Regions from separate parts of the Streptosporangium sp. 'caverna' genome, predicted to be linked through region 2. Evidence: predicted binding sites of a transcription regulator. Region 2 holds the regulator's gene; each other region holds the start of a gene.
The links. The regulator LexA, encoded in region 2, represses DNA repair genes until DNA is damaged. The targets are predictions, from matches to a motif close to TCGAACANNTGTTCGA.

Region 1: a site for LexA is predicted at 3,828-3,843, ahead of ruvC (crossover junction endodeoxyribonuclease RuvC). Genes of this name have one in related genera too.
Region 3: a site for LexA is predicted at 7,049-7,064, ahead of DKM19_RS12210 (SAV_6107 family HEPN domain-containing protein). Genes of this name have one in related genera too.

The regions. Positions count from the first base shown of each region.
Region 1 is NZ_CP029711.1:3,213,549-3,223,462, forward strand. It holds gene pdxT (pyridoxal 5'-phosphate synthase glutaminase subunit PdxT) at 1-396, shown strand, start outside; gene DKM19_RS14215 (YebC/PmpR family DNA-binding transcriptional regulator) at 400-1,152, shown strand; gene DKM19_RS14220 (sodium:proton antiporter) at 1,265-2,551, shown strand; gene eis (enhanced intracellular survival protein Eis) at 2,595-3,752, shown strand; gene ruvC (crossover junction endodeoxyribonuclease RuvC) at 3,876-4,463, shown strand; gene ruvA (Holliday junction branch migration protein RuvA) at 4,460-5,080, shown strand; gene ruvB (Holliday junction branch migration DNA helicase RuvB) at 5,370-6,428, shown strand; gene yajC (preprotein translocase subunit YajC) at 6,655-7,017, shown strand; gene secD (protein translocase subunit SecD) at 7,102-8,892, shown strand; gene secF (protein translocase subunit SecF) at 8,892-9,914, shown strand, end outside.
Region 2 is NZ_CP029711.1:8,091,551-8,101,464, forward strand. It holds gene DKM19_RS34805 (vitamin B12-dependent ribonucleotide reductase) at 1-1,739, opposite strand, end outside; gene nrdR (transcriptional regulator NrdR) at 1,825-2,286, opposite strand; gene DKM19_RS50045 (LysM peptidoglycan-binding domain-containing protein) at 2,627-2,893, opposite strand; gene DKM19_RS50050 (hypothetical protein) at 2,949-3,581, shown strand; gene lexA (transcriptional repressor LexA) at 3,654-4,364, shown strand; gene DKM19_RS34825 (NAD(P)-dependent oxidoreductase) at 4,428-5,294, opposite strand; gene leuS (leucine--tRNA ligase) at 5,598-8,066, opposite strand; gene DKM19_RS34835 (hypothetical protein) at 8,625-9,914, shown strand, end outside.
Region 3 is NZ_CP029711.1:2,760,629-2,770,542, forward strand. It holds gene thiE (thiamine phosphate synthase) at 1-104, shown strand, start outside; gene DKM19_RS12180 (polyprenyl synthetase family protein) at 190-1,257, opposite strand; gene metF (methylenetetrahydrofolate reductase [NAD(P)H]) at 1,485-2,420, shown strand; gene DKM19_RS12190 (amino acid transporter) at 2,615-4,585, shown strand; gene DKM19_RS12195 (GNAT family N-acetyltransferase) at 4,631-5,179, opposite strand; gene DKM19_RS12200 (YbaK/EbsC family protein) at 5,581-6,057, opposite strand; gene DKM19_RS12205 (L,D-transpeptidase family protein) at 6,228-6,989, shown strand; gene DKM19_RS12210 (SAV_6107 family HEPN domain-containing protein) at 7,313-7,759, shown strand; gene DKM19_RS12215 (PP2C family protein-serine/threonine phosphatase) at 7,837-8,970, opposite strand; gene DKM19_RS12220 (transcriptional regulator) at 9,185-9,679, opposite strand.

The DNA of each region.
Region 1 (9,914 bases), 4.9 Mb from region 2:
GAGCCGCTCCGGATGCGGATCAAAAGCGGTATGCCCGCCTACGGTTCCTGCGCCGGCATGATCATGCTGGCCGATCGGATCGAGGGCGGGATCGAGGGGCAGCAGACGATCGGCGGCATCGACATGGTGGTCCGCCGCAACGCCTTCGGACGTCAGGTCGACTCCTTCGAGGCCGACATCGACTTCGCCGGGCGCGGCGAGATGCGCGCGATCTTCATTCGCGCTCCATGGGTGGAATCCATGGGTTCCGATGTCGAAGTGCTGGCACGGGCCGAACCTGGGGATAGGATCGTCGCGGTCCGCCAAGGACCGCTGCTCGCCACGTCCTTCCACCCGGAACTTACCGGGGATGTCGGTGTGCATTCATATTTTGCTGAGATGGTGAGGGAGTTCTAGGCGATGTCCGGCCACTCCAAATGGGCGACGACGAAGCACAAGAAAGCCGCGCTTGACTCCAAGCGGGGCAAGCTGTTCGCCAAGCTCATCAAGAACATCGAAGTCGCGGCCCGGACCGGCGGCCCCGATGTGGACGGTAATCCGACGCTTTTCGACGCCATCACCAAGGCGCGCAAGAGCTCGGTCCCGATCGACAACATCGAGCGTGCCCGCAAGCGCGGCGGCGGCCTGGAGGCCGGCGGCGCCGACTGGCAGACCATCATGTACGAGGGTTACGCCCCCGGTGGTGTCGCGGTGCTGATCGAGTGCCTCACCGACAACCGCAACCGGGCGGCCACCGGGGTTCGCGTCGCCCTGAGCCGCAACGGCGGCTCGCTGGCCGACCCCGGCTCGGTCTCCTACATGTTCAACCGCAAGGGCGTTGTGCTCGTCCCCAGGGCGGGCCTGTCCGAGGACGACGTGCTGACCGCGGTCCTCGACGCGGGAGCCGAGGAGGTCAACGACCTGGGCGACCAGTTCGAGGTCGTCTCCGAGGCCACCGACCTGGTCCCGGTCCGCAAGGCCCTGCAGGACGCCGGGATCGACTACGACTCGGCCGAGTCGAGCTTCATGCCGACGATGAGCGTCCCGCTCGACGAGGACGGCGCGCGCAAGGTCTTCAGGCTGATCGACGCGCTGGAGGACGACGACGACGTCCAGAACGTCTGGGCGAACTTCGACGTCTCCGACGAGATCCTGGAGAAGCTCGACGCGTAACCGTCCGGAGTGCCCGCCTCTCCGCAGGGAAGGCGGGCATTTCGCGGTTCCTGGGTAGCCTCGGGCCCTCTGTGAGGTTTGTCCTTTAGGTCAAGGGCATATCAGGCGGACCATGGGGAACCCTGACCTGATCTTTACGTTGGCGGGCATCGCCGCCCTGCTCGCGGCCGTGCTGCCCCGGCTGCTCAACCGACTGCCCTTCTCGCTGCCGCTGGCCTGCCTCATCGGCGGGTTCCTGCTCTACCTCCTGCCCCTCGACCTGCCCGGGCCCGATCCGGTGGCCCACCGGGCACTGGTCGAGCACGCCACCGAGATCTGCGTGCTCATCTCGCTGATGGGCGCCGGACTGGCGATCAACCGCCCCTTCGGGCGGCGAAACTGGTCCTCCACCTGGCGTCTCCTGGGATGGACGCTCCCGCTGACCGTGGCGGGGGTGACCGCGGCCGCCTACGGCCTGCTGGGATGGCCCCTGGCCGCGGCGCTGCTCCTGGGCGCGGTGCTCGCCCCGACCGACCCGGTGCTCGCCTCCGACGTGCAGGTCGGCGAGCCTGTCGACTCGGAGAAGGCCGACGACGAGGTCCGGTTCACCCTCACCTCCGAGGCCGGCCTGAACGACGGCCTGGCCTTTCCCCTGGTGTACGCCGCGATCGCCCTGGCAGCCGCCGGGGGCGCCGGATGGATCGGCGAGTGGGCGCTGGTGGACCTGCTCTACCGGTGCGGGGCGGGTGTGGTGTGCGGCCTGCTGATCGGAAAGCTGCTGGGCCGGTTGTTCTTCCGCGCTCAGGTGTCCGATCTGCGGCTGGCCGAGCACCGCGACGGCTTCGTGGCGCTGGGCGCGACGTTCCTGGTGTACGGCCTGACCGAGCTGGTGCACGGATACGGCTTCATCGCGGTGTTCGTGACCGCGTGCACCATCAGGGCCGCCGAGCGCACCCATGGATACAACGGGGTTCTCCACGGTTTCATCGAGCAGATCGAACGGCTGTTCACCGCCTGGCTGATCGTGCTGCTCGGCGGGTTCGTGGCGGCCGGAGGCCTGGCCTCGCTCACCTGGGAGGGCGCGGCGGTCGCCCTCCTGCTGCTGCTGGTGATCCGGCCGCTGACCGGATGGCTCGCGGGGCTGGGCGGCCCGGCGGGGCCGAGGGAACGCGGGGTGACGGCCTTCTTCGGCATCCGGGGCATCGGCTCGCTGTTCTACCTCGCCTACGCTCTCGGCCAGGCCGACTTCGGCGTGCCCGCCGACGAGCTCTGGGCCGTGGTCGCCTTCACCGTGCTGGCCTCCCTGGTCGTGCACGGCGTCACGGCGACGCCGATCATGGCGCGGCTGGACAGCCTGCGCGACAGGGTGGGAAAGGCAGAGGACGAGGAGAGTGCCGAGCCCGCGGCTCGGCACCTTTGACCCGGATTCACCTTCTCCACCCGGTCGCCTATGTTTGGTGACCGTGGAGCTACGTGATCTGACCGTCGACGACTTCGACGCGGTCCTGGACAATCGCAAGCGCGCCTTCGGGCCGATCTCCGACGGCGAGGTGGACACCTGGCGCAGGCATGTCATCCCGGTGCTCGCGGGCGGGAGGTATCTCGGCGTCGTCGACGGCCCCCGGCTCGTCGCGATGAGCAAGATCAACGATCTCACCCAGTGGTGGCACGGCAGGCCGATTTCGATGGCCGGCATCGGCTCGGTGACGGTCGCGCCCGAGGACCGCGGACGCGGCGTCGGCCGGATGCTGATGCGGGCCACCATCGACCGCTGCGCGGATCTCGGTCACCCCATCTCGGCCCTCTACCCGGCCACCACCCGGATCTACCGGTCACTCGGCTGGGAGCACGCGGGCGCCATGCACCGGGCCACCCTGCCCGCAGAGGCCCTGCGCACGATCAGGCCCACCGAGCAGGTCAAGGTCCGCCGGATGGGCCCCGACGACGCCCCCGAGGTGATCGCGATCCTCAACCGCGTCCACGCCGCCACCCACGCCTCCGGTCCCATCTGCTGGGACGAGCGGATCTGGCGCCTGTGGCTGGAGAGGAAGGACGACTTCCTCTACCTGGCCGACGACGGCTTCCTCATCTATCGCTGGGACGGCGGCGACATCGAGGTCGACAACCTCGTCGCGGGCTCGGAGGCCACCGCCCGCGCCCTGTGGTCGCTGGTCGGCTCGTCCTCCTCCGTCGCCGCGTCGGTGCACGCGGTCGTCGCCCCCGACGACCCGGTGTTCTGGCTGATCGGCGACCGCCCCAGGGACGAGGTCGGGCAGACCCGCTGGATGTTCCGCGTCGTCGACCTCGCCGAGGCCGTCGCCCGGCGTGGCTTCCCCGCGGGCGTCACCCTCGACGCCGTGATCCAGGTCGACGACCCCCATCGCCCCGCCAACTCCGGCCCCTGGCACCTGTCCGTCGCGGACGGATCCGGTACGGCCGAGCCGGTGGAATCCCTGCCGGGCGCCGTCCCCGTCTTCACCGCCGGCGCCTTCTCCGCCCTGTTCGCCGGGGTCCCGACCGCCACCCTCCGCCGCTCGGGAACGCTCACCGGCCCGACGGACGCCCACGAGGTCTTCGACGCCGCCTTCCACGCCAGGCCGCATATGCTTGACCACTTCTGACGGCCGGTGGCGGAGCCGTGCACGGCGTGTCCGCACAGCCGTGCACGGCGTGCCCTCACACGGTAGAGTCGGGCACCGAACAGGTGTTCGGCGAGCGGAGGCGTGTCAGTGCGGTTGCCCGAGCTGCGGGTGATGGGGATCGATCCCGGGCTGACCCGGTGCGGGCTCGGTGCCGTCGAGGGGCGGCCCGGGGCGCCGCTGAGCCTGATCAAGGTAGGAGTCGTCAGAACGCCGGCCGATGACGATCTCGGAGCCCGGCTGGTGGCGATCGAGGCGGGCATCGAGCAGTGGCTCGACGAGGTCAAGCCCGACGCGGTGGCCGTGGAGCGGGTTTTCGCCCAGCACAACCTCAGGACCGTGATGGGCACCGCGCAGGCGTCCGCCGTGGCGATCCTGTGCGCCTCCCGCAGGGGGCTGCCGGTCGCGTTGCACACCCCTTCCGAGGTCAAGGCCGCGATCACCGGCAGCGGCACGGCCGACAAACAGCAGGTGGGAACCATGGTGACCCGGCTGCTGCGGCTGGACGCCATGCCCAAGCCCGCCGACGCCGCCGACGCGCTCGCGCTCGCGATCTGTCACGTGTGGCGGGGCGGGGCCCAGAGCAGGCTGGCCGAGGCGGTGGCCAAGGCCAAGACCGGGCCGGGAACGACCCCCGCGGCCTACTTCCGGGGGCAGGGCAGGGCCGGATATTCGAGAGGAACCACCAAGTGATCGCCTCGGTTCGGGGACAGGTGACCGCCATCGCACCGGAAGGGGCGGTGGTCGAGGTCGGCGGGGTGGGCATGTTCGTGCACTGCACGCCGGGCACGCTGGCAACGCTCAGGATGGGCGAGGAGGCCAGGCTGGCCACCTCGCTCGTGGTCCGTGAGGAGTCGCTGACGCTGTTCGGCTTCGGGAGCGACGACGAGCGCGGGATCTTCGAGATGCTGCAGACGGCCAACGGGGTCGGTCCCAAGGTCGCCCTGGCGATGCTGGCCGTATACACGCCCAACGCGCTCCGGGTGGCCGTGGCGAGCGCGGATGTGAAGGCGCTGACCAGGGTTCCGGGGGTGGGGCCCAAGGGGGCCCAGCGGATCATCGTCGACCTCAAGGGCAAGCTCGGCACGCCGGAGGAGACCGTCAACGCCGCGCTCAACGGCCATGTGACCGTGCCCGTCTGGCGGGATCAGGTGCACTCGGGCCTGGTCGGTCTCGGTTACTCGGCCAGGGACGCGGACGAGGCGGTCGCCGCCGTCACGCCCCAGGCCGACGCCGAGGTGCTGGAGGGCCGGACCCCGCAGGTGGCCGCGCTGCTCAAGGCCGCGCTCCGCGCGCTGAGTGTCCGATGAGGGGCTCCCGCGGGCGGACGCCCGACGATCACCACGGGTTCGCCCCCGGTGATCGCCGGAGGCCCGTGCCTGAAAATCGCCGGGGGCTCGCGCCTGATGGTCGGGGACTTGCGCCTGGTGGTCGAGGGCTTGCGCCTGATGGTCGCCGGAGACCCGTGTTCGATGGTCGCCGAAGGCTTATGTTCGATGGTTGCCAGAGGCTCGTGTCCGATGGTCGCCAGAGGCTCGGCGGAGCGGAGGGCGCCCGCATGAGCGTGACGGAAACCCGCGTGTGTGAAGGTGGATCGGCGTGAGTTCGGAGCGGGATCTGGTGTCGCCGGACGCCGAGGGCGACGAGCAGTTCATCGAGGCGGCGCTGCGGCCCAAGCGGCTGGAGGAGTTCATCGGCCAGGCGCGGGTGCGCGAGCAGTTGTCGCTGGTGCTGCAGAGCGCGCTGCGGCGTAACCGGCCGCCGGACCACGTGCTGATGAGCGGCGGGCCCGGGCTCGGCAAGACGACCCTTTCCATGATCATCGCGACCGAGCTCTCCGTGCCGCTCCGGATCACCTCGGGTCCCGCGCTGGAGCGGGCGGGTGACCTCGCGGCGATCCTGTCGACGCTCTCGGAGGGCGAGGTCCTCTTCATCGACGAGATCCACCGGATGGCCAGGCCCGCCGAGGAGATGCTCTACCTCGCGATGGAGGACTTCCGCGTCGACATCGTGGTGGGCAAGGGGCCGGGGGCGACCGCGATCCCCCTGGAGATCGCGCCGTTCACCCTGGTCGGGGCCACCACCAGGGCCGGAATGCTGCCCGCGCCCCTGCGCGACCGTTTCGGTTTTGTCGCGCACATGGACTTCTACTCGGTCGCCGAGCTGGAACAGGTGCTGCACCGCTCCTCCCGGCTGCTCGCCGTCAGGCTTCCCGGCGACGCGGCGCACGAGATCGCCGGGCGATCGCGGGGCACGCCCCGTATCGCCAACCGGTTGCTGCGCCGGGTCCGCGACTTCGCCGAGGTGCGCGCGGACGGGGTGGTCACCAAGGACATCGCCTCCGCGGCGCTGAACCTCTACGAGGTCGACGCCGAGGGGCTCGACCGGCTCGACCGGGCGGTCCTCGGAGCGCTGCTGCGCAAGTTCGGCGGCGGGCCCGTCGGGTTGTCCACGCTGGCGGTCGCGGTGGGGGAGGAGCCGGAGACGGTGGAGGTGGTCGCGGAGCCGTTCCTGGTGCGGCAGGGCCTGCTGGCCCGCACTCCACGGGGCCGGGTCGCGACCGCGGCGGCCTGGGTGCACATGGGCCTGACTCCGCCACCGGACGCGTTCGGAGCCTCGCTCCTTGTAGACCTTGGGGATGATCTGGGACAGGTCTGACGTTGGGTTTGGGTAGGGGAGTCGTACAGCGTTGATCACAAGTCGGTGACGACAGTATCGAAATGGGAACTTCCCTGCGCGCCGAATCGTGACTTCGTTGCCGCGCTTCTAACAGCTCGCCTAAACTCCGAGGCTTGGCTGGCTGTGTAGGCTGACGTGCTGAGCGGCGTGGCCGTATATGACGTCCGGCGCCCGGCCGGCCATTTTCAAGAGAAGGAGCGGCCCTGTGGGCAGCTATTCGAGCCTTATCATGATCGCTCTGATGGTCGTGGTGTTCTACTTCCTGCTCATCCGTCCGCAGCGTAAGCGGCAGCAAGAGCAGACCCAGATGCAGAACAGCCTCGCCACGGGCACCAAAGTCATGACCACGACCGGTCTGTTCGCGACCGTGGTGGCGATCGACGCCGACGACGTGATCCTGGAGATCGCGCCCGGTGTCGAGACCCGCTGGGTCAAGGCGGCGATCGGCCGCGTCCTGACTCCTGTTGACGATGTGGAGGACGAAGGCGTCACGAACATCGACGACAATGTGACTGACACCGTGGAACAGCACGGCGACAGCCAGGATTCGACGACCAAGAAGGCATGAGCAGGCTCACCACCAACCCCCTATAGCCGAAAGAACTGACGACCAGTGGCCCGACCGACCAGTGGCCAGAGCAGACCGGGGCGTATGCTCCTGGTGCTTCTGGCGATCATTCTCGCCATGGGCGGGGTTATGCTGCTCAACAAGGCATACGCCCCCCTATATGGCCTCGACCTCGCCGGCGGCACCACGGTGACGCTGCAGCCAATCACGCCGAACGGCAGCGCTCCCACAGACGAGAGCCTCGACCTGGCCGTGAACATCATCCGTAATCGGGTGAACGGCAGCGGCATCTCCGACGCCGAGGTCGTCAAATCCGGTGACAACATCGTCATCTCCGTCCCCGGAGTTGGCCAAGAGGAAGTCGTCAAACTGGTCGGCACCACCGCGGAGCTTCGATTCCGTCAGGTGATGGCGATCGCCCCCGGGGCACCCCAACCCCCCGGTCAGTTGCCCACCCAGGCGCCGACACCCGCTCCTTCGGGCACCGGCAAGCAGGACAAGACTCCCAAGCCCACGGGTTCCGAGGCTCCCAAGCCCAACGGTTCCAAGGTTCCCGACTCCGCCACGACCGCCGCGCCGAACCCGAGTGGTTCGCCCGCGGGTCGTGCCCTGTCCTCGGCGCTCACCAACCCGAGCCCGGGCGCGACGCCCGCCGCCTCGGACAAGCCGGCCAAGGCCGCGGACCCGAGTGCCAAGCCGGGTGAGAGCACCGCTCCGACCGCCAAGCCGGGCGACAGCGCCGTTCCCTCGGCGCCTCCCGCGGCTCCCGAAGACCCCACGGAGGGCGTGGACACCACCGGGATCGACCCGGCGGTGCTCAAGCAGTTCGAGGCGCTTGACTGCTCCAAGAACAAGGGCGAGGGCGCTCAGGACGCACCGACGAAGCAGTACGTCGCCTGTAGCGACGACGGCAGCGCCAAATACGTGCTCGACAAGGCGGCCGTGACCGGCACCGCGATCGACACCGCGTCCGCCGGCGTCGACCCGAGCACCGGCGAGTGGCTCGTCCAGCTCTCCTTCAAGGGTCAGGGGCCCCAGCAGTGGTCGGCGGTCACCACCACCGCCTTCAACTCGGCGCCCCCGCGCAACCAGGTCGCCATGGTCCTGGACGGTGTGGTCATCTCCGCTCCGACCATCCAGGAGCCCATCACCGGCGGCCGGGCACAGATCTCGGGTAGCTTCACCGACGCGACGGCCACCGCCCTGGCCGACCAGCTCAAGTTCGGCGCGCTGCCGCTGAAGTTCGAGATCGGGTCCAACGAGGAGGTCTCCTCCACCCTGGGCGCCGACCAGCTCCGCGGCGGTCTGATCGCGGGTGCGATCGGTCTTCTCCTGGTGCTCATCTACTCGATGCTCTACTACCGGGGTCTGGGCATCGTCGCGGTGCTGAGCCTCGTGGTGGCGACGGCCCTGACCTACGAGACCGTGGTGCTGCTCGGGACGTTCGCGGGCTTCCGCCTGTCGCTCCCGCACATCATCGGTCTGATCGTCTCGATCGGTATCACGGCGGACTCGTTCATCGTCTACTTCGAACGCATCCGGGACGAGATGAAGGAAGGCCGCCGCTCGCTGCGCACGGCCGTCGAGGTCGCCTGGACCCGTGCCCGGCGGACGATCCTGATCGCGGACGCCGTCATGTTCATCGCCGCTCTCGTGCTGTACTTCCTGGCGGTCGGCGGTGTGGCCGGCTTCGCCTTCGCGATGGGTCTGACCACGCTCATCGACATCGTGGTGGTGTTCATGTTCACCAAGCCGTTCGTCGCGCTGCTCGCCAAGCGGAAGTTCTTCGCCAGGGGCCACAAGCTCTCCGGCCTTGACGCCGAGCGCATGAGCGAGAGCGTCGTCAACCCCAAGACCGTTCCGCAGGAGGCCTGATGTCTGGCATCGCGCGCCGTCTGTACCGCGGCGAGGTCAATGTCGACTTCGTCGGGCGCAAGAGACTCTGGTACAGCCTCTCCGCACTCCTGTTGGTGATCTCCATCGCGGGTCTGGTCTTCAACGGCCTGAACCTGGGTGTGGAGTTCAAGGGCGGGTCGGTGTTCTCCTTCAAACCGGCCGCGACCGTCGACATCGAGCAGGTGCGCACCACCTTCACCGACGCCGGTGCGCACCAGGTCATCGTCCAGACGACGAACAACGGCTGGCGGGTCACCACCGAGGCATTGCCGGCCGACACGGTGACCGCGGTCCAGAAGACGGTCGCCCAGAAGTACGGCCTGCCGCAGGACCAGATCAACCTCCAGGTGATCGGCGGCTCGTGGGGTGGTCAGGTCGCCAACCAGGCCATCATCGGCCTGGTCGTCTTCATGCTGGCGATCATTCTGTACCTGACGCTCGCCTTCGAGTGGAAGATGGCGCTGGCCGCCGTCGTGGCGCTGCTGCACGACCTGGTGATCACTGCCGGCGTCTACGCGTGGTCGGGCTTCGAGGTCACTCCGGCGACCCTGCTGGGCTTCCTGACGATCCTCGGATACTCGCTGTACGACGCCGTCGTCGTGTTCGACATGATCAAGGAGGTCACCGCCAAGCTCGGCACGACCTCCAAGATGACCTACACCGAGGCCGCCAACAACGCGCTGAACCACACGCTGATCCGGTCGCTGAACACCACCCTGGTGGCGATCCTGCCGGTCGCGGCGATCCTGTTCATCGGCACCACGCTGTTCGGCGCGGGCACGCTGAAGGACCTGTCGCTGGCGTTGTTCGTCGGCATGCTCGTCGGCACGTACTCCTCGCTGTGCGTCGCGACGCCGCTGCTGGTCACGTTGAAGGAGCGCGAACCGCGCTACCAGGCGATCGCCCGCAGGCTCGCCTCCCACGGGGGCGGCGCCGCGTCCGCGGCCAAGAAGGCTGTCCGCCAGCCGGTCGCCGCCGGGGCCTCCAACGGCACCGTCGCG
Region 2 (9,914 bases):
ATGGAGCCGCCGCCGACGAGCTTCTTGAACTTGACCAGGGCGAGGTCGGGCTCGATGCCGGTGGTGTCGCAGTCCATCATCAGGCCGATGGTGCCGGTGGGCGCGAGCAGCGAGGCCTGGGCGTTGCGGTAACCGTTCTTGTCACCGAGCTTGAGGCACTCCGCCCACTGCTTGGAGGCCTCCTTGTGGATGGCGCCGTCGATCGCGTCGATCGTATGGAGGGCGTCGTTGGCCGCGCTGTGCTTGTGCATGACCCGCTTGTGGGCGTCGGCGTTGCGGGCGTAGCCGTCGTACGGTCCGACGACCGCGGCCAGCTCGGCGCTGCGGCGGTAGGAGACGCCGGTCATCAGCGAGGTGATCGCGCCGGCGACGGCCCGGCCGCCGTCGGAGTCGTAGGCGTGGCCGGTGGCCATGAGCAGCGCGCCGAGGTTGGCGTAGCCGATGCCGAGCTGACGGTAGGCCCGGGTGGTCTCGTCGATCTTCTGGGTCGGGAAGTCGGCGAAGGTGATGGAGACGTCCATCGCGGTGATGACCAGCTCGGTGACCTTCACGAAGCGCGCGACGTCGAAGGAGTCGTCGTCGTTCAGGAACTTGAGCAGGTTGATGCTCGCCAGGTTGCAGGAGGAGTTGTCCAGGTGCAGATACTCCGAGCACGGGTTGCTGGCGGTGATACGGCCCGTCTCCGGGCTGGTGTGCCAGTCGTTGATCGTGTCGTCGTACTGGACGCCCGGGTCGGCGCACTCCCATGCCGCCTTGGCCATCTTGCGGAACAGGTCCTTGGCCTCGACCGTCTCGATGACCTCGCCGGTGAGACGGGCACGCAGGCCGAACCGATCGCCCTTCTCCACCGCGTTCATGAACTCGTCGGAGACGCGCACGGAGTTGTTGGCGTTCTGGTACTGGACGGAGACGATGTCCTTGCCGCCCAGGTCCATGTCGAAACCGGCGTCGCGCAGCGCGCGGACCTTGTCCTCCTCGCGCGCCTTGGTCTCGATGAACTCCTCGATGTCGGGGTGGTCCACGTCCAGGACGACCATCTTGGCCGCGCGGCGGGTGGCGCCGCCCGACTTGATGGTGCCCGCGGAGGCGTCCGCGCCGCGCATGAAGGAGACCGGGCCGCTGGCCGTACCGCCGCTGGAGAGCAGCTCCTTGGAGGAGCGGATCCGGGAGAGGTTCACGCCGGAGCCCGAACCACCCTTGAAGATCACACCCTCTTCCTTGTACCAGTCGAGGATGGACTCCATCTGGTCGTCGACGGCCAGGATGAAACAGGCGCTGACCTGCTGCGGCGAGGCGGTGCCGACGTTGAACCAGACCGGCGAGTTGAAACTGAAGACCTGGTTGACCAGAGCGTGCTTGAGCTCATGGTCGAAGATCTCGGCGTCTTCCTCGGTGGCGAAGTAGCCGTGCTCGACAGCGGTCCTGGTGTAGACGCCCACCACGCGGTCGACGAGCTGCTTGAGGCTCCACTCGCGCTGCGGGGTGCCCACCGCGCCGCGGAAGTATTTGGTGGTCACAATATTGGCGGCGTTGACCGACCAGGACTGGGGGAACTCGACGCCCCGCTGCTCAAAGTTGATCGATCCGTCGCGCCAGTTGGTCATGACGATGTCACGGCGCTCCCAGAGCACCTCATCGTAGGGATGCACCCCAGGTGTGGTGAAGATGCGCTTCATCCTCAAACCCTTGTGCACTCGCTTGCCCCCACGTGTAACCGCGCCACTGACGGTTTCCGTCATGACTTCCCCCTTCCGGGGCTCTTGCGGAGCCCTCGAGTCGGATACATCAACGCGCCGCCCTGTCCCCCGGCGCTCGGGGTCTGATTCAGTCCTGCTTGATGGAACGCTCTGTCCTCAACTGCTCGATCTCCGCCTCGAAGTCGGCCAGGGTCTCGAATCCGCGATAGACGGAGGCGAACCGTAGGTAGGCCACTTCGTCCAGTTCGCGGAGCGGACCCAGGATCGCGAGCCCGACCTCGTGAGCGGCGATCTCCGCGCATCCGGTCGCCCGGATGCTCTCCTCGACCAGCTGGCCCAGCTGGGCCAGCGAATCCTCGCCGACCGGCCTGCCCTGGCATGCCCGCCGGACCCCGGCGACCACTTTGTCCCTGAAGAACGGTTCGGTCACGCCGCTGCGCTTACTCACCATGAGCAGCACCGTCTCCTGCGTGGTGAACCTGCGCCCGCACTCCGGGCACGTGCGCCTGCGGCGGATGGCGCCGCCGTCCTCGGTGGACCTGCTGTCGATGACCCGCGTGTCAGGGTGACGACAGAACGGACAATGCACGCGGTCGCCTCCTTGACCGGCCGAGCGGCTCATCCACCTCATGCACCTCGCGGCTCTCGGACCGAGACGCCTGCGCACGCCCCTCGAATAGTCGAGATGCGGTAATGGAAACACAATCTATGGTGAAGGATGTCGCCGAAGCCACTAGATGTTGTGGTCCAACGGTAGGAGTGTCGGACCATGAACGCAAGTTAGGAAGGCCCTTTGGAGCGAAGTCGCTGATCAGCCCTCATCGCCCGGCGTGTCGCCCCCGGAAGGTCCGTCGAACGGCCTCCCGGCTCACCGCGGACCTTCCGGCAATCTTTCGAACGAAACTTCGGAGACCTCTTGGGCCGTCCCCTCAGGGGGCCAGGCCATCGGGCAGGTAGAGCCGCGTCCCGGGCTGGGGCACAGAGCCGGACAGTCCGTTGAGATCCATGATCCGGCGAGCCACCCTGCCGGGATCGACCTCTCTCGTCGCCGCGTCCGCGATCTCCCGCAGCGTGTCGCCCTCGTGCACCACGACCCAGGGCAGGCCCTCGTGACCGCTCCGCTCGCCCGCCGAGGCGGCGTCGATGCGGCCCCCGATCCAGAGCCCTCCCAGAGTGAGCAGTGCGAGCACCGCCACCACCACGATTCTCCCACGCCGGGTGAGGCGGAGCGGCGCGTGAGGACGCCGGGCATTGCCCCGCGGGCCCGGCCGCGGGGGCGTCACCGCCCGGGCTCGCGGCGCCGGCACGGATCGCAGAGCCCTCGCAGATCGTGACGTCACCGCAGGTCGTGGCGTCACGGCTGATCGAGGCACCTTCGAGGATCTTGGTGGCGGCACGGATCGCAACGTCCTCGCGGACCGCGGCGTCGGCACGGATCTCGATGACGTCACGGGTTTCGACGGTGTCGCAGATCTCAGTGGTGTCGCGGATCCCGGCGTCGGCACGGACCTCGGCGGTGCCATGGATCCCGGCGCCGGAACGGACCTCGGCACGGACCTCAGTGGCGTCGCGGACCTCGACGACGACCCGGCCGGCACGGCCGGCACGGCGCCCGACGGCGGCAGAGATCGCCGCACCCTCGCGGGCGGTGGCGTTTTCGGTGTTCTCGGTGTTCTCGCGGACTCCGGTGGAGTCGCGGATCTCGGTGACGGCACGGATCGCAGCGTCGTCGCAGTCGGCTTCAAAATGGCCCCCATCCCTTCGACCTGGCCGAACACATGTCGAAGAAAGATCGGCGAATCGAACACGATGTCGATCGAACTCCCGTACGATGTTGTACACCACGCTGGCATCGATTTCGAGGACATTCGAACAATTGTTTGAATATGATCTTCGGTCGAGGTACGGTCGCTGTGTGCGACGTAATCAATACAGACCGGGATGCGAGGAGATCGCATGAGCGAACATGATGAGAACGGTTCGGCCACCAGCGACCTGGCGGTACGTAGGCGTGACTCTCTTGGCCTCACCCCCAGGCAGCGGAAGATCCTTGAGGTTATCCGTGACTCCGTGCAGCAGCGGGGCTATCCGCCGTCCATGCGGGAGATCGGCGAGGCGGTGCAGCTCACCAGCACCTCCAGCGTGTCGCACCAGTTGACGGCGTTGCAGCGCAAGGGTTACCTGCGCCGCGATCCACACCGCCCGCGTGCTCTTGAGGTGCGCCTTCCCGGCGAGCCCGCCCTGTGGATGGATCCCAGTGCCGGCGACGACGAGGCGCCGATCAACCGCCCGACCGCGGCCTACGTGCCGCTCGTCGGCCGGATCGCCGCCGGTGGCCCGATCCTCGCCGAGGAGAGCGTCGAGGACGTCTTCGCCCTGCCCAAGCAGCTCGTCGGCGAGGGCACGCTCTTCCTGCTCCAGGTGGCCGGCGACTCGATGATCGAAGCGGCGATCGCCGACGGCGACTGGGTGGTCGTGCGCCAGCAGCCCGTGGCCGACAACGGCGACGTCGTCGCGGCGATGATCGACGGCGAGGCCACGGTCAAGACCTTCAAGCGCAAGGACGGCCACGTCTGGCTGGTCCCGCACAACTCGAACTACGATCCGATCCCGGGTGACGAGGCCACCGTCCTGGGCAAGGTCGTGGCGGTTCTGCGCAAGCTCTGAGACGACGCATCCGAGGGGAGTGGGGCCGCCCGGTCAGGGCCGCGCCTCGCTCCCCTCCGGCGTTCAGCGACGCTGCTCCCGGAGCAGTTCCACGACCGCGGTGATGTCGGAGTCACTCCAGCCGCGCCCGGCGGCTTCCTCGTAGCGCCGTTCGACCAGCCGGGCGATCGGCAGATCAAGGCCCTTCGCCTCCGCGACCTCGGCGAGGAGTCGCACGTCCTTGGCGCCGAGCGGCGTCGTGAACCATCCGCGATGGTCGCCCCCGATGAGGTCGTCGAGCCGGTTGTGCAGGGCGGGCGCGATCGTCGGCCACTCGAAGAGGAAGTCCCGCAGGATCGCCTCGTCGAGCTCGGCCGCCTGGCCCGTGGCCACCACTTCCGCAAGAACGGCGATACCGGACATCATCAGGTAGTTGTTCAGGAGCTTGTACGTCAGGGCGCCTCCGGGATCGCCGCCGCAGTAGTACCAGCGCGCCGTGAAGGCATCCGACCAGATCGGCTTCAGCCGGTCCACGAGGTCGCGTTCACCGCCCACCAGGCCCACGGCCTGTCCCGCGACGACGGCCTGCGGGCCCCCGACGACGGGTGCGGCCACGAATCGGCCTCCCGGCGCCAGGTTCACCAGCGCGCGGGACGTGTCCGGAGAGACGGTGCTCATGTCGGCCACGACCGGTCCGCCGGGATCCGATCCGAGATCGGCCAGCCGGGTCATGACATCACGGACCGCCTGATCGTCGGCGAGCGACAGCAGTACGGCCTCAGCCCCCCGCGTGGCCTCGGCCGGCGACGGGGCCTCCGCGGCGCCGGCGTCGACGACCTCGGACGCCTTGCCTGGAGTCCGGTTCCAGACCGTGACCGCATGACCGCGTTCGAGCAACCGCAGGGCCAGCGCCCGCCCCATGTTGCCCATCCCGAATACTGATATCCGCATGTCCCATCCCTCTGTCAGCGAATGTCTTCCTCCTTTCGCGACCGGCTACGCGGGGACGGCACGAAGAGGTGCGAAGTCTTTACGACGACGCACCGAGGATGGGCCAGCGTGCTCCGCCCGACATGCCACGACCTCGCCGCATTCGACGGCGAAGACGGCACGGCGGGCTGGTCACCTTCGGTCGGGATCTCAGACCGGCGGACGGAGCCGTGAGGCGTCAGACATCCCGTGCCGCGTCACGCGCCCTGCGAGACGCCGCGTGACGCGGCACGGGAAATCTCCGGAGTCCGTCCGGAGATCAGATCAAGGGACGATGTTGACCAGCTTGGGCGCGCGGACGATGACCTTGCGCGGCACGCCGGACAGGAACGGCTGGATCTTCTCCGAGGCCAGTGCCAGAACCTCCAGCTCCGCGTCGGAGATCTCCGGGGAGACCTCCAGCCGGTCGCGCACCTTGCCGGCGACCTGGACGACGCAGGTGACGGAGTCCTGGACCAGCAGGGCGGGCTCGGCCACCGGCCAGCCGGCCTTGGCGACCGTGGCGGGGTGCCCCAGCCGCTCCCAGCCCTCCTCCGCGGCGTACGGCGCGACCAGCGACAGCATGACGGCCAGGGACTCGGCGGCCTCCCTGACCGCCGGGTCAGAGGCGCCGGGACCGGAGTCGATGGCCTTGCGGGCCGCGCTCGTCAGCTCCATCATGCGGGCCACCGCGACGTTGAAGCGATGGGACTCGATCAGTCTGGTGACCTCTTCGATGGTCCGGTGGACGACCTTGCGCAGGCTCAGGTCACCGGTGGTGAAGTCCGCGCCGGGAGCCGACGCCGCGCCGGCCTCGGTCATGACACGGAACGCGCGGGCCAGGAACTTCTGCGACGCGGCCGGGGAGAGGTCGGCCCAGTCGATGTCGTCCTCGGGCGGGCCGGCGAACACCACGGTCAGCCTGACCGCGTCCACGCCGTAGGAGTCGATCTGCTCGCCCAGGTCCACGCCGTTGCCCAGCGACTTGGACATCGCCTTGCCCCGGTTGATCACCTGTCCCTGGTTCAGCAGGCGGGTGAAGGGCTCGACGAAGTCGACCATGCCCATGTCGTGCAGGACCTTGGTGAAGAACCGCGAGTACAGCAGGTGCAACACGGCGTGCTCGACGCCGCCGACGTACTGGTCGATCGGACCCCACTTGCGCAGCTTCTCCACGTCGAACGGACCGCCCTCGTAGGTGGGGTCCACGTAACGCAGGAAGTACCAGGAGGAGTCGACGAAGGTGTCCATCGTGTCGGTGTCGCGCTTGGCCGGGCCACCGCACTTGGGACAGTCGACGTTGACCCAGTCTTCGGCCGAGGCCAGCGGGGAGACCCCCTTGGGGGTCAGTGCCTCGCCGCGCAGGTCGGGCAGGGTGACGGGCAGCTGGTCGTCGGGGACGGGGACCTCGCCGCAGTCGCCGCAGTGGATGATCGGAATCGGGCAGCCCCAGAAACGCTGGCGGGACAGCAGCCAGTCGCGCAGCCGGAAGTTGACCGTGGGCCGACCGGTGCCCCGCTCGCTCAGGACCTCGGTGATCCTCCGGATCGCGTCGGCCTTGGTCAGGCCGTCCAGCGGGCCGGAGTTGACCATCGCGCCGTCGCCGGAGGTGGCGACGCCGGTCTCGCCGGGGTCGGCCAGGCCGGTGTGCACGACCACGCGGACGGGCAGGCCGAAGGTGCGGGCGAAGTCCAGGTCGCGCTGGTCGTGCGCGGGGACCGCCATGATCGCGCCGTGGCCGTAGTCGGACAGCACGTAGTCGGCGGCCCAGACCGGCATGCGCTCGCCGTTGACCGGGTTGATCGCGTAGCGGCCCAGGAAGACGCCGCTCTTCTCCTTGTCGGTGGACAGCCGGTCGATGTCGGACAGCTTGGCCACCTCGGCCCGGTAGGCCTCGAACGCCTCGCGCCGGTCTTCGGTGACGATCTCCTCCGCCAGCGGCGCGTCCGGGGCGACCACGAAGAAGGTCGCGCCGTACAGGGTGTCGGGACGGGTGGTGTAGACGGTGACCGGCTCGTCACGGCCCTCGATCACGAAGTTGACGTCGGCGCCCTCGGAGCGGCCGATCCAGTTGCGCTGCATGGTCAGCACGCGCTCCGGCCAGCCGTCCTTCAGCTGCTCCATGTCGTCCAGCAGCCGGTCGGCGTAGTCAGTGATCTTGAAGTACCACTGGGTCAGCTCGCGGCGGACGACGTCGGCACCGCAGCGCTCGCACCTGCCGCCGACGACCTGCTCGTTCGCCAGCACGGTCTGGTCGTTGGGACACCAGTTGACCAGGCCGCCCTTGCGGTAGGCCAGGCCGCGCTCGAAGAAGCGGATGAACAGCCACTGGGTCCACTTGTAGTACTCGACGTCGCTGGTGTGCAGGCGGCGGGACCAGTCGAAGGAGACCGCGTAGCGCTTGAAGGAGTGGGCCTGGGTCTCGATGTTGGCGTAGGTCCACTCGGCGGGGTGCGCGTTACGCCGGATCGCCGCGTTCTCGGCGGGCAGGCCGAAGGAGTCCCAGCCGATGGGGTGCAGCACGTTGTAACCGCGCTGGAACCAGTAACGCGAGACGACGTCGCCGATGGCGAACACCTCGGCGTGGCCCATGTGCAGGTCGCCCGAGGGATAGGGGAACATGTCGAGCACGTAGCGTCGCTCACGCGTGTCAGAAGGGTCGTCGGAGCCCCGGAAGGGGTCGAGTTCCTCCCATCGCTGCTGCCACTTGACCTGCAGCGCCTGCGGGTCATAGTGCTGCGCGTCACTCTGCATGTCGGCTTGCTCGCTCACGTCAATCTTCCCTCGGTATAAGTCTGTGCAGATGATCAGGCCCGTTCTGCCCCAATGGAAAAACCCTCCGCTCACGCGGAGGGCAGCCGCATCGGCGGGGACTCAGAGCCAGGAAAGCCGATGCGGCCCGGTAAGCAGCAGGGTCGCGGCATGCATATCCCAAGCCTATCGCAGTCCATCACGTCATATTCGTGGCCTGGGGAAACAAGACCGATCATGGCGAAAGGGGGACAGGCGGACCGACAGGTCGACACAATAGGAACGTTCATACATCTGGACAAGACGAGACCAGATGGCGATACACCTGTTGTGACCTCGTACGTCCCCCCGCTTACTCTCTTTACCGTGGCATATTCAGTTGAGCCAGGGCAGGGCCCGGATCCGTCGGAGGTCGGCCTGCCCATGCAGGATCCACCAACCGACCCCACCGGACTCCAGTTCAGGGGGGCGTTCGCCAGTTTCCCTGCGAACTCCCCTGTCTCACGTGAGACCATGCCCAATACCCTTAATTCGGGCACCCGCGCGGGAGGTAAGGAAAGCATGGCCTCGGAGCAGTCCAGCCAGTCCCACCCGCCTCGGGCATGGCCGGAGGCAGAAGAGCCACCGCCCACCTGGGCGCAGGATCCCCTTGGCACCAGCAGCCCCCGACTCCCTCTCCCCCAGGACGAGCCCCGAGCCGACGGCTCCTGGCAGACCTCCCCCGGCACCACCTCTCCCGGCAACGGCTGGCAGCAGGCCGCCGCACCGCAGGGAGGCAACGACGCCCGGCAGCAGGCCCCCGGCCCCCAGGGAAACGGCGACGGCTGGCAACAGGCCTCCTCCGGCAACTCTGCCCCCGGCAACGGCTGGCAGCAGGCCGCCGCCCCTCAGGGAGGCAACCCAGGCCGCCTTCCGGGAGGCGGCGACGGCTGGCAGCAGGCCGCCGGCTCCCAGGGAAGCGGTGACGGCTGGCAGCAGGCCGCCGCACCGCAGGGAGGCAACGACGGGCGGCAGACCCCGGGCTCCCAGGCCGACGCTTCCTGGCAGACCTCTCCCGGCAATCCTTCTCCCGGTAACGGCCGGCAGCAGGCCTCCGGCCCCCAGAGCGGCGGCCCGAGCCGCCTGCCGGGGGGCAGTGACGGCTGGCAGCAGGCCTCCGGCCCTCAGGGAAACGGCGGATGGCAGCAGCCCTCCCCCGGCGCCCCCTCCCCCAACGACGGCCGGCAACAGCCCTCCCCGGGCAACGGCCGGCAGGCCTCTTCCCTTGAGAACGTGTGGCTGCCGGCCACCCCGGCGCAGGGAGGCAACGACACCCGGCAGCAGGCCCCCGGCCCCCAGGGAGGCGGCCAGGCCCGCCCGCAGACTCCCGGTTCACCTCCGGCCGAGCCCTGGCAGACCTCCGCGGCGCCGAGGGAGAACCTCGGCTCCTGGCCGCCGGCTCAGGGGGCCGACAACGGTGCGTGGCCCCCTACTCCTCCGGTGGAGAGCACGGCGTGGAACGCGGGTCCCCCCGCATCGCGGGATCCGCTCTTCTCCCCTCCTTCCTGGGCGAACCCTCCAGCCGAAGCCCCCACCTCCTGGACGAACCCCCCGGCCGAAGCGGCCCCTGCCTCTTGGGCGAGCCCCCCTGCCGAGGTCCCCGTCGCTCCGTTCGGCGGTGCTCCCTCCGGCAACGGCGCCCCTCTCGGCAACGGCATGAGCAACGGCGGCACCAACGGCGGCAACGGCGCGGGCCCCGCACCGCGGCGCAGCTACGGCGTGCCGGACAATCCCGCCATGTGGGCTCTGGCCGCCGCGACCGCCGCGGCCACGTCGTCGGCCACACCCGACGTCCCCGTCTTCCCGCCCCGG
Region 3 (9,914 bases), 5.3 Mb from region 2:
CGCACGGCGTGCGCCGGGTCGTGGTCGTACGGGCCATCACCGAGGCCGACGACCCCAAGGCGGCGGCCGAGGAGTTTCGGCGGAGGCTGACCGCTCCGAGCTGAGCGCGGGGCGGCCGATCGCTCCGGGCCTCGTCGAGGAGGACGCCGAAACCACGGCCTGCCCCGTCCGGGCAGGCCGCCTCAGGGGTCAGGTGCGGCGCGACGTCGCGGCCACGGCCAGGTCGGCCAGGGCCACGCGGGCCTCGGCGGTGATCGGCGCTCCGTCCAGCGAGCCCAGGGCGTCCTCGAGGTAATTCTTGATCATTGCCTCGCACGCGACGAGCGCCCCGGTCTCCTCGATGATCTGGCGCAGCCGGTCGACGCCCGCCACGTCCAGCGCCGGGTCGCCGAGGGTGCGGCGCACCACCTCCGCCTGGGCGGGGGAGGCCGCGGCGAGCGTCCGGGCGATGAGCATCGTCCGCTTGCCCTCGCGGAGATCGTCGCCCGCCGGCTTGCCGGTCTCGTCGGGGTCGCCGAACACGCCGAGGATGTCGTCGCGGAGCTGGAAGGCGATGCCCACGCATCGCCCGTACTCCTCGCAGAGCCGGTCGATCCACGGCTCGCGGGCCTGCGCGGCCAGCACCAGGCCGAGCCGGAGCGGTTGCTCCACCGAGTATTTCCCGCTCTTGAAGAGGGCGACCCGCAGCGCGCTGTCGAAGGTGTTCTCGCCGTGGGCCTGCTCCAGCAGGTCAAGGTACTGACCGCACATGAGTTCGGTGCGCATGTGGTCGTGAACATTCTGGGCCGCGGCGAGCGAGGCGGGCGGCAAACCGCTGCTCCGCCACATCTCGCTGGACCAGATGAGCATCAGGTTGCCCAGCAGGATGGCCGCGCCCTCCCCGAACTGCTCGGCCGAGCCGTGCCAGCCGGCCTCGCTGTGCAGCGCCTGGAACCTGCGGTGCGCTGAGGGCATGCCCCGGCGCAGGTCGCTGGCGTCCATGACGTCGTCGTGCACGAGGGCGCTCGCCTGGAGGAGCTCGAGCGAGGCGGCGGCGGTGAAGATCGCGGGGTCGTCGCCCCCGCCCGCACCGCGCCAGCCCCAGTAGCAGAAGGCGGGACGCAGCCGTTTCCCGCCGGCGAGGAAATCCTCGGCGGCCGAGATGAGGGGAGCCAGCTCGGGAGCGCTGACCTGGGGCCGACGCTCGTCGACGAACCCCCGGAGAGAACGATCCACTTCGGACCGAATGGTGTCGAGCGCGGCTGCGGAAGTGGTCATGCACTGAGATTAACCGGCCGGAGGAACCACTCATATGGGTGAGGAGGGGAAAGATCGCGATTGTTGACGGGCGCCGGAGAGGGTATGCAAAGCGGACATCTCAGGGGGGCATTGGGATCGAGGCCGGCGGCGGGCATTCGAGGCGGACGCCGGAACGGGCCCCGAAGGCGTATCGGAACGGGCACCGGACACGGGTGCCGGGGCGACCGGGCCAGTACCCTAGGGGTATGGCTCTGGGTCGCCCGTCAATCCTTCCCGATCGTGTTCCCACCGTCCGCGAGCTCCTCGCCGCCGGTGGCCGGTCGTTCTCCTTCGAGTTCTTCCCACCGAAGACCGATGAGGGGGAGCGGCAGCTCTGGCGCGCGATTCGCGAGTTGGAGTCGCTGCACCCCACGTTCGTGTCCGTCACCTACGGCGCCGGCGGAGGCACCCGCGACCGCACGGTCGACCTCGTGGAGCGGCTCGCCCACGAGACCACGCTGACCCCGGTCGCCCACTTCACCGCGGTCAACCACTCCGTCCGCGAGCTTCGCCACCTGATCGGCAGGTTCGCCGGGGCGGGTGTCCGAAACATCCTCGCGGTGCGGGGCGACCCGCCCGGCGACCCGATGGGCGAGTGGGTGCCTCACCCCGAGGGAGTCCTCTACGCCGACGATCTGGTCCGGCTGATCCGCCAGTCCGGAGACTTCTGCGTGGGCGTGGCCGCCTTCCCCTACAAACACCCGAGGTCGGGCACGGTGGAGGCCGACACCGAGCACTTCGTGCGCAAGTGCCGCGCGGGCGCCGACTACGCGATCACCCAGATGTTCTTCGAGGCCGACGACTACCTGCGGCTGCGCGACCGGGTGGCGGCCAAGGGCTGCGACACCCCGATCATCCCCGGCATCATGCCCGTCACCCAGATGAGCACGATCGCCAGGTCCGAGCAGCTCTCCGGCGCGCCGTTCCCGCCCCGCCTGACGGCGAGGTTCGAGGCGGTCGCGGACGACCCCGCGGCCGTGCGCGAACTGGGCATCGAGCACGCCGCCGAGCTCTGCCAGACCCTGCTCGACGAGGGCGCACCCGGGATCCACTTCATCACCTTCAACCGTTCGAGCGCGACCCGGGAGGTCTTCCAGGCCCTCGACTTCGCGCCCAAGGCGGTCTCGCTGGCCGGCCGGTGACATAGCGGCACCCCACGTCCCCGGCGCGGGGGGAAGCGGTCGTCGTGACCCCTCCTTCGCGGGGATCGCGGGCCTCGGCCCCGCAGGGAGACCTCGGGCCCCGGGCCCGCAGGGAAACCTCGGGCCCCGGCCCCGTAGGGAAACCGTATGGGGGCGTAGCGACGGTCGGCGCGCCTTTCGGTAAGGTGCACCCCATGCCGTCGCCAGACAGTGCAGCCAATACAGCGGAAACGGGGAGCGCCGGATCGGGCGCGTCCCCGGATTCCGGCACGCGCGCGGGTCTGGGACGCTGGCTGCTCAGTGGTCTCCAGCGCCCGGATCACAGGAGCACGGGGCCGCACGCGGAGGAGGTCCCGCACGCGCAGCACTCGTGGTGGCAGGTCATGTGCCTCACGGGTGTCGACTACTTCTCCACGCTCGGTTACCAGCCGGGGATCGCGGCGCTCGCCGCCGGGACCCTCAGCCCGATCGCGACCCTGCTGCTGGTGGCGCTGACGCTCTTCGGCGCGCTGCCGGTCTATCGCGCGGTCGCCAGGGAGAGTCCCAACGGCCTGGGCTCCCTGGCGATGCTGGAGAGCCTGATGCCCGGCTGGCGGGGCAAACTGCTGGTGCTGTTCCTGCTCGGGTTCGTCGCCACCGCGTTCATCGTGACGATCACCCTGTCGGCGGCGGACGCCACCGCGCACGTCCTGCACAACCCGTTCGTGCCGGAGTTCCTGAGCGGCTGGCAGGTCCCGGTGACGCTGGTGCTGATCGCGGCCCTGGGCGGGGTGTTCCTCGTCGGGTTCAGCGAGGCGATCTCCATCGCGGTGGTTCTGGTGGCCGTCTACCTGAGCCTGAACGTGGTCGTCCTGGTGGTGGCCGTACAGCACGTGATCGCCAACCCCAGCTTGATCGCGGACTGGCAGAACGCGCTGACCACCGAGCACTCCAGCCCTATCGCGCTGATCGCCGTCTCGCTCTACGTGATGCCGAAGCTCGCCCTGGGCCTGTCGGGGTTCGAGACCGGGGTGGCGGTGATGCCCCTGGTCAGAGGCAGCCTGACGGAGCGGATCGGGGGCGCGAAGAAGCTGCTGACCACGGCAGCGCTGATCATGAGCGTCTTCCTGATCGCCTCCAGCTTCCTCACCACCGTGCTGATCCCGGCGCAGGAGTTCCAGGAGGGCGGCAAGGCCAACGGCCGCGCCCTGGCGTACCTCGCCCACGCCTATCTCGGCGACTGGTTCGGCACCGCCTATGACATCAGCACCATCGGCATCCTCTGGTTCGCCGGCGCCTCGGCCCTGGCGGGCCTGCTCAACATCGTGCCGCGCTACCTCCCCCGCTACGGCATGGCACCCGACTGGTCGCGGGCGACCCGGCCGATGGTGCTCGTCTTCACCGCCATCTCATTCGCGATCACCTTCTTCTTCGGCGCGGACGTGGAGTCCCAGGGCGGCGCCTACGCCACCGGCGTGCTGGCGCTCATCCTGTCGGCGGCCGTCGCCGTCACCCTGTCGGCGTGGAAGAACGGCCGGACGAGGACCGCGATCCCATTCGGGATCGTCGCGCTGATCTTCGCCTACGCGCTGGTCGCGAACATGATCGAGCGCCCGGACGGACTCGTGATCGCCTTCTTCTTCATCCTCGCGATCGTCGTCACCTCGCTGATCTCCCGCGCCACCCGCTCGACCGAGCTGCGCGTCACCCGCATCACCCTGGACGACCAGGCCCGCCGTTACGTCAACGAGGCGGCCGAGATCCACCTCATCGCCAACGAGCCGCATGCCCGCGACTGCAAGGAGTATGTGGACAAGGCCCGTGAGGCCTGGGAGCTCCACCGGCTCCGCAGCAATGAAGGCCTGCTGTTCCTGGAGGTGACGGTGCCCGACGCGTCGGAGTTCGAGAGCGAGCTCCGGGTGATCGGCGAGGAGAGGCACGGCTTCCGCATCCTTCGCGTGGAGAGCCCGACCATCGCCAACGCGATCGCGGCGATCCTCCTGCACCTGCGCGACCTGACCGGCAAGACGCCCAACGTCTACTTCCACTGGGCCGAGGGCAATCCCATCGGTGCGCTGCTGCGCTATCTCGTCTTCGGCGGGGGAGATGTCCCTCCGCTCACCCGCGAGGTCCTGCGGCAGGCCGAACCCGACGCCGAACGCCGCCCTCTCGTCCATGTCGGCTGACGTCGGCCGACGCGCCGGGGTTCGCCCGCCGGCGCCTGCCCGCGCTCACTCGTTCAGCGGAAGCACGACTCCGAGGATCGCGTAGCGCTCGTAGCCGCCGGGGAAGATGAACTGGGTGAGCAGGTCCACGAAGCCGATGCTCCGGTAGAGGTGCCGGGCCGCGGTGGGCTGGTCACGGGTGGACAGTACGGCGGTGCGCTCCAGGCGGCCCGTGCACATGCCCGTGATCATCGCCCGGCCGACGCCCTTGCCCTGGTAGTCGGGATGCACGTGGATCTCGGCGAGCTCCAGGGCGTCGCCGAGCCAGCCGCGCGCACTTCCCTCGCCGTTCTTCTCCGCGATCGCCCGGCGCACCACGTCGTGCCACCACTGCCCGGGGTCGCCGTGGAAGCCGTAGGCGACACCGACCGGCGTCCCGTCGGAGGTCTCGGCGAACAGGCAGGTGAACCCGGGATGGGCCGCGTGGTTCCTCATGATCGCTTTTCGCCCCGAAAGCTGATCACTGGGCGGATTCATCGCCGCGGTGTAGACATCGAGGACCGAGTCCAGCCGAAGGGTGAACTCATCGGGGGCGACCCGTCGCAGTCCGATCACCCGACGCACCCTAGCAGGACCGGTGCCACGGGGACCGCAAAATGGTGCGAAAGCGGTGCTTAGTGATTTTCGTGGAACTTTTGGACATCTTTACCTGCTCTCCGGCCCGGGTGACCCGGGGCTGAGAAACGCGCCCCACCGAGGCCGCTGCGGAACACACCGCACCATGCGAGGCATGCGCGTCCTGCCTCCACGCCGGTGTTCCCCCGCGGGAGCGGAACGAACCCGGGCCGGCGAGCGCTCGGGCACCGTCCGGTCTCCGTAGACGCGCGGCCGCGACGGACGGCGGGGCGTTTTCCGTTCGATCAACGGCCCGCTCTCCGCGGTCGAACGCTCTTCCGGTGGTGCTCGTCAACGAGCACCACCGGCCTCCGCGGGCGTGGGGTCGCACCGGACAGCGGTTACTCGACGTCCACCGGCACGCCGCCGGTGATGCGGATGAGCTCGTCGAAGGAGGTGGGGAAGATCGTGTGCGGATGGCCGGCGGCCGCCCAGACCACCTCGTGCTTGCCGAGCCAGGTGTCGACGAGCGTCCTGATGGGGGCGGGATGACCGATCGGGGAGACCCCGCCGATGACCTGACCGGTGGCGGTACGGACGAAGTCCGGGCTGGCCCGCTTCACCTTCGCCACGCCGATCGTCTCGGCGACGAGGTCGGTGTTCACCCGGTGGGCGCCGCTGGTCAGCACCAGGAGGGGCTCACCGTCGGCGTCGAATATCAGGCTGTTGGCGATGGCGCCGACCTCGCAGCCGAGCTGGGCGGCGGCGGTGACGGCGGTGGGAGTGGCCTCCGCGAACACGACGATCTCGCCCGAGACGTTGTGCTCGGTGAGGATCGCGGCGACTTTCTCGACGTTTGGATGCAACTTTTCTGGCACTCGGCCACTCTAAACAGGTTGACCATGCATTACCGCTTCATTACCTCTGGCCGACGTAGGCGGTTCGTACGCTATGGTCCCTTGATTCGATCTCTAGCGATGTAAGGGGTTGATTTTAAGTGAGGGTTGGACAACGGCTCGGAGTGGCCGCGCTTATGACGGCGGGCGCCGTGCTTCTCTCATCCGCCGGAGTCGCGAACGCCCAGTCCGTCACCTCGGCGGCCCCGGTCGTCGTGGCGAAGGCCGAGGTGTCCACGGCGGCGTCCAGGGTCGAGGCGTCCAGGTTCGCCGCGCCCGGCAAGACGCTCAAGGTCGGGGCCAAGGGCACCGAGGTCAAGGTGCTCCAGACCCGGCTGGCGGAGCTCGGCTACGCGCCGGGCAGGATCGACGGCCGGTACGGCGGGTCGACGCTGTCGGCGGTCTGGGCCTTCCAGAAGGTCAACGGCATCTCGCCGACCAGCACCGTGGCGAGCAGGACCTGGAACGCGATGGAGATCCCGCGGGCTCCGAAGGTGCTGGTGCCGGGCGGCAAGCCGACCAGGGTCGAGGTCAACCTCGCCAAGCAGTTGCTGGTCCTCTACGTCAACGGCCGGGTGAAGCTCATCAGCCACATCTCCTCGGGCAGCGGGATCGCGTACTGCGAGACGGCCACCTGGCAGGGGAAGCCCCAGCGGTTCTGCGGTGACGCCCGCACGCCGACCGGTGACTACAAGACGACCTGGCGGAGGGACGGCTGGCACAAGTCCTATCTGGGCCAGCTCTACAACCCGATCTTCTTCAACGGCGGCATCGCCTTCCACGGCGCGTTGTCCGTGCCTCTGGCACCGGCTTCTCACGGTTGTGTTCGACTGCCGATGCAGGTGGCGGAGGTCCTTCCCGGCCTGGTCGGCACGGGGGTTCCCGTGCACGTTCGGGGCAGGTTCGTCCGATAGTCGCAGGTGAAGGCCCCGGGAGATTTTGATCTCCCGGGGCTTTTGCTTTTCAACGAAGATCGAACTTTTGTTCGTGGTTTTACTTGACACTATGAGTGATCGAATTTATGTTCGATGTAATGACGCGGGGTTCGTGACCCGCGTCCAGGGCGGGTCGATCTGGTCCATGTCATCGGCGGGAGTCGATCGGGCCAGGTCGCGGCGGGCGGGGAGAGGGGAAGCTCCTCGTCCGGCCGCCCGGTGAATTTGTCGGTGGGGTCTGCAAGTGTGACTTCACCGGCGAAATCGCCGGGAGCCGCTTGCGACCAAGGAGGCTGAAGCACATGACCCCTCGGCTCAGCGATTCCGGTGGGCCCCGGTTGTCCCCTACGGTGCGGGCACACCTCACAGACGCGCGCGACTGCCTCGATGAGGCGGCCGCCGCCCAGACTTCCGCCACGCGTTACGTCGCCGCCCACCTGGCGGCACTCAGGGCCGCCGCGGCGATCCTGGCCGCACGACCCCGTCCCATGGACGGCCGCAGGCGCCGGCTTCGCAGTGCCTGGGAGCTGCTGCCCGAGGCCGAGCCCAGGCTGGCCGACTGGGCGCCGTATTTCGAGGTGAGCGCGGCCAAGCGGGCCTCGGCCGAGGCCGGGATGACGCGCGTGGTGTCGTCGCGGGACGCGGAGGAGCTGATCTCCGAGGCGGAGCGGTTCGTCACGGCGGTGGAGCAGCTGCTCGGCGTGCCCACGCAGCCCAGGTTGCCGGGCCGCGTGCCCCTCGCGGGTTGATCGTGTTCTCTTCCGGTGGAAGGCGGGGCCGGTCAGGGGTCAGGGCATGACCTGAACGGCACGGCCGGAGGAAGAGCCTAGGCGGCGGCGGAGGCCGTCGGGTAGGTGACGCGGTGGCGCAGCAGGAGCATGGCGGCGTCGTCGCCCAGCGGCCTGCCCACGTGGCGGAGCAGGTCGGCGCGGAGGGCGTCCAGTGAGAGCTGCGGGTCGGAGCCGTTGAGCAGGTGCGCCCGCGAGGACAGGGGATAGAACGCACCCCTTCCGTTGCGTGCCTCGATGACCCCGTCGGTGTAGAAGAGCACCTGGCCGCCCGGTTCGAACGGGATGTGGTACGGCATGGGCTCGATGGCCTTCAGCGAGCTCATGCCCAGGGGGAGCGCCTCGTCCGGCGGATCGGCGAACCAGCTCTTGCCGTCGGCGGAGAGCACCATGGGCGACGGGTGGCCGCAGTTGATGACGGTGATGGTGGAGCCGGCGCCGATCTCGGCGAGCACGGCGGTGACGAACTGCTCGCCGGACAGCTCCCGGGTCAGGGCGTTCTCCAGGCGGACCACCACGCCCTGGAGCTTGCCCTCGTCGTGGGCCGCCTCCCGGAAGGCGCCGAGCACCACCGCGGCGGTCTCCACGGCCTCCAGGCCCTTGCCCTGGACGTCTCCCACGATGATCCTGACCCCGTGCGGGGTGGTGACCACCTCGTACAGGTCACCGCCGATCCTGGCCTCCGCCGTGGCCGAGGTGTAGGAGACGGCCACACCGATCCCGGGCCCCGCCCGGCGCGGCACCGGCCGCAGCAGCACCCGCTGGGCGGCCTCGGCCACCGAGCGGACGTCGGCGAGCTGCCGCTCGTGGCGGAGCCGCCCGGCGCTGGCCAGCACGCTGGCGATGGTGACGCCGAGGATGGCGATCATCGTGATGTTGGTGCGGGACGTCCAGAGGATGTCGTTGTAGAGGCCGAGAGCGACGAACAGCGCCAGGGCGACGGCACCGACCAGTGTGGTGCGCGCCAGGCCACAGGCCACGCTGGCGAAGGCCGGGCCCAGGGCGAGCATGGAGAGCAGGCCGGCGGTGGGGCCGGAGGCGAGGTCGACGACGGCCACCGCGCCCATGACCACGAACGGCAGGAGCTTCAGGGTGTCCTGGGTCCTACTGGTGCCGATGGACGCCAGCAGCCTCAGGAAGGCGCGCGTCCTGGTCGATCCCAGGGACGCCATGACGGCTTGGCGACGGCTCTTCGGGCGCGGTCGAGAGTGGTCGTGCCGATCCTCTCCCGAAGCCATGTCCACCACATCTCGCTAAATGCATGTTTGCCTTTTCCTACCACAACCACTGTCGCCTGCGGTGGAATGAAGGCGATGTTCCGCTGAGAGCAGGATTTCCGGTGGGGTGGGCACGCCGGACCCCGGCGCACCCACGACCGGACGACCGTCAGAAAGCCTCGACGGCGCGGCGTGCCTCGGGGTCCAGGACGCCCCAGCTGATGAGCTCCTCGGTGAGCTCGGTGGGGGACTTGTCGTAGATTACGGCGAGCGAGCGGAGGTCCTCCTGACGGATGGACAGCACCTTGCCGTTGTAGTCGCCACGCTGGCTCTGAATGGTGGCCGCGTAACGGGCAAGCGCACCCGCCTTCTCCTTGGGGAGCTGGGCAAGGCGCTCAAGGTCGATCACAAGTTTCGGTGTCGGACCCAGGGGGCTTGGAGCGGCTCCCCCGGGCAGCAACTCCGAGACCGGCACCCCGTAGAAATCAGCCAGCTCGGCAAGCTTCTGCACGGTGACAGCGCGATCGCCGCGCTCGTAGGAGCCAACGACAACCGCCTTCCAGCGTCCACGGGACTTCTCTTCGACTCCATGCAGGGACAAGCCCTGCTGGGTGCGAATGGCGCGGAGTCGTGCACCCAGCGACTTGGCGTACTCAGACGGCATCGGTTGGCCCCCCGGCTCTCTATGTGCTGCTCTCAACTTGATTGTGCTACCTCGCAACTTATGCCCCATCCACCGGGTTGGTGCCCGGGGTAGGCACCTTCGGTGACCAGAGCGTCAGGGTTCACCCGATAACGCCGCGAGGTGTGGTTACGGACAGTGACGGTAAAGCTGTGGGAGCCTAAGGTCAAGCTGATTGGAAAAAAGATGTCGAATCCGGTCCGGTGTGGTCCGCCTC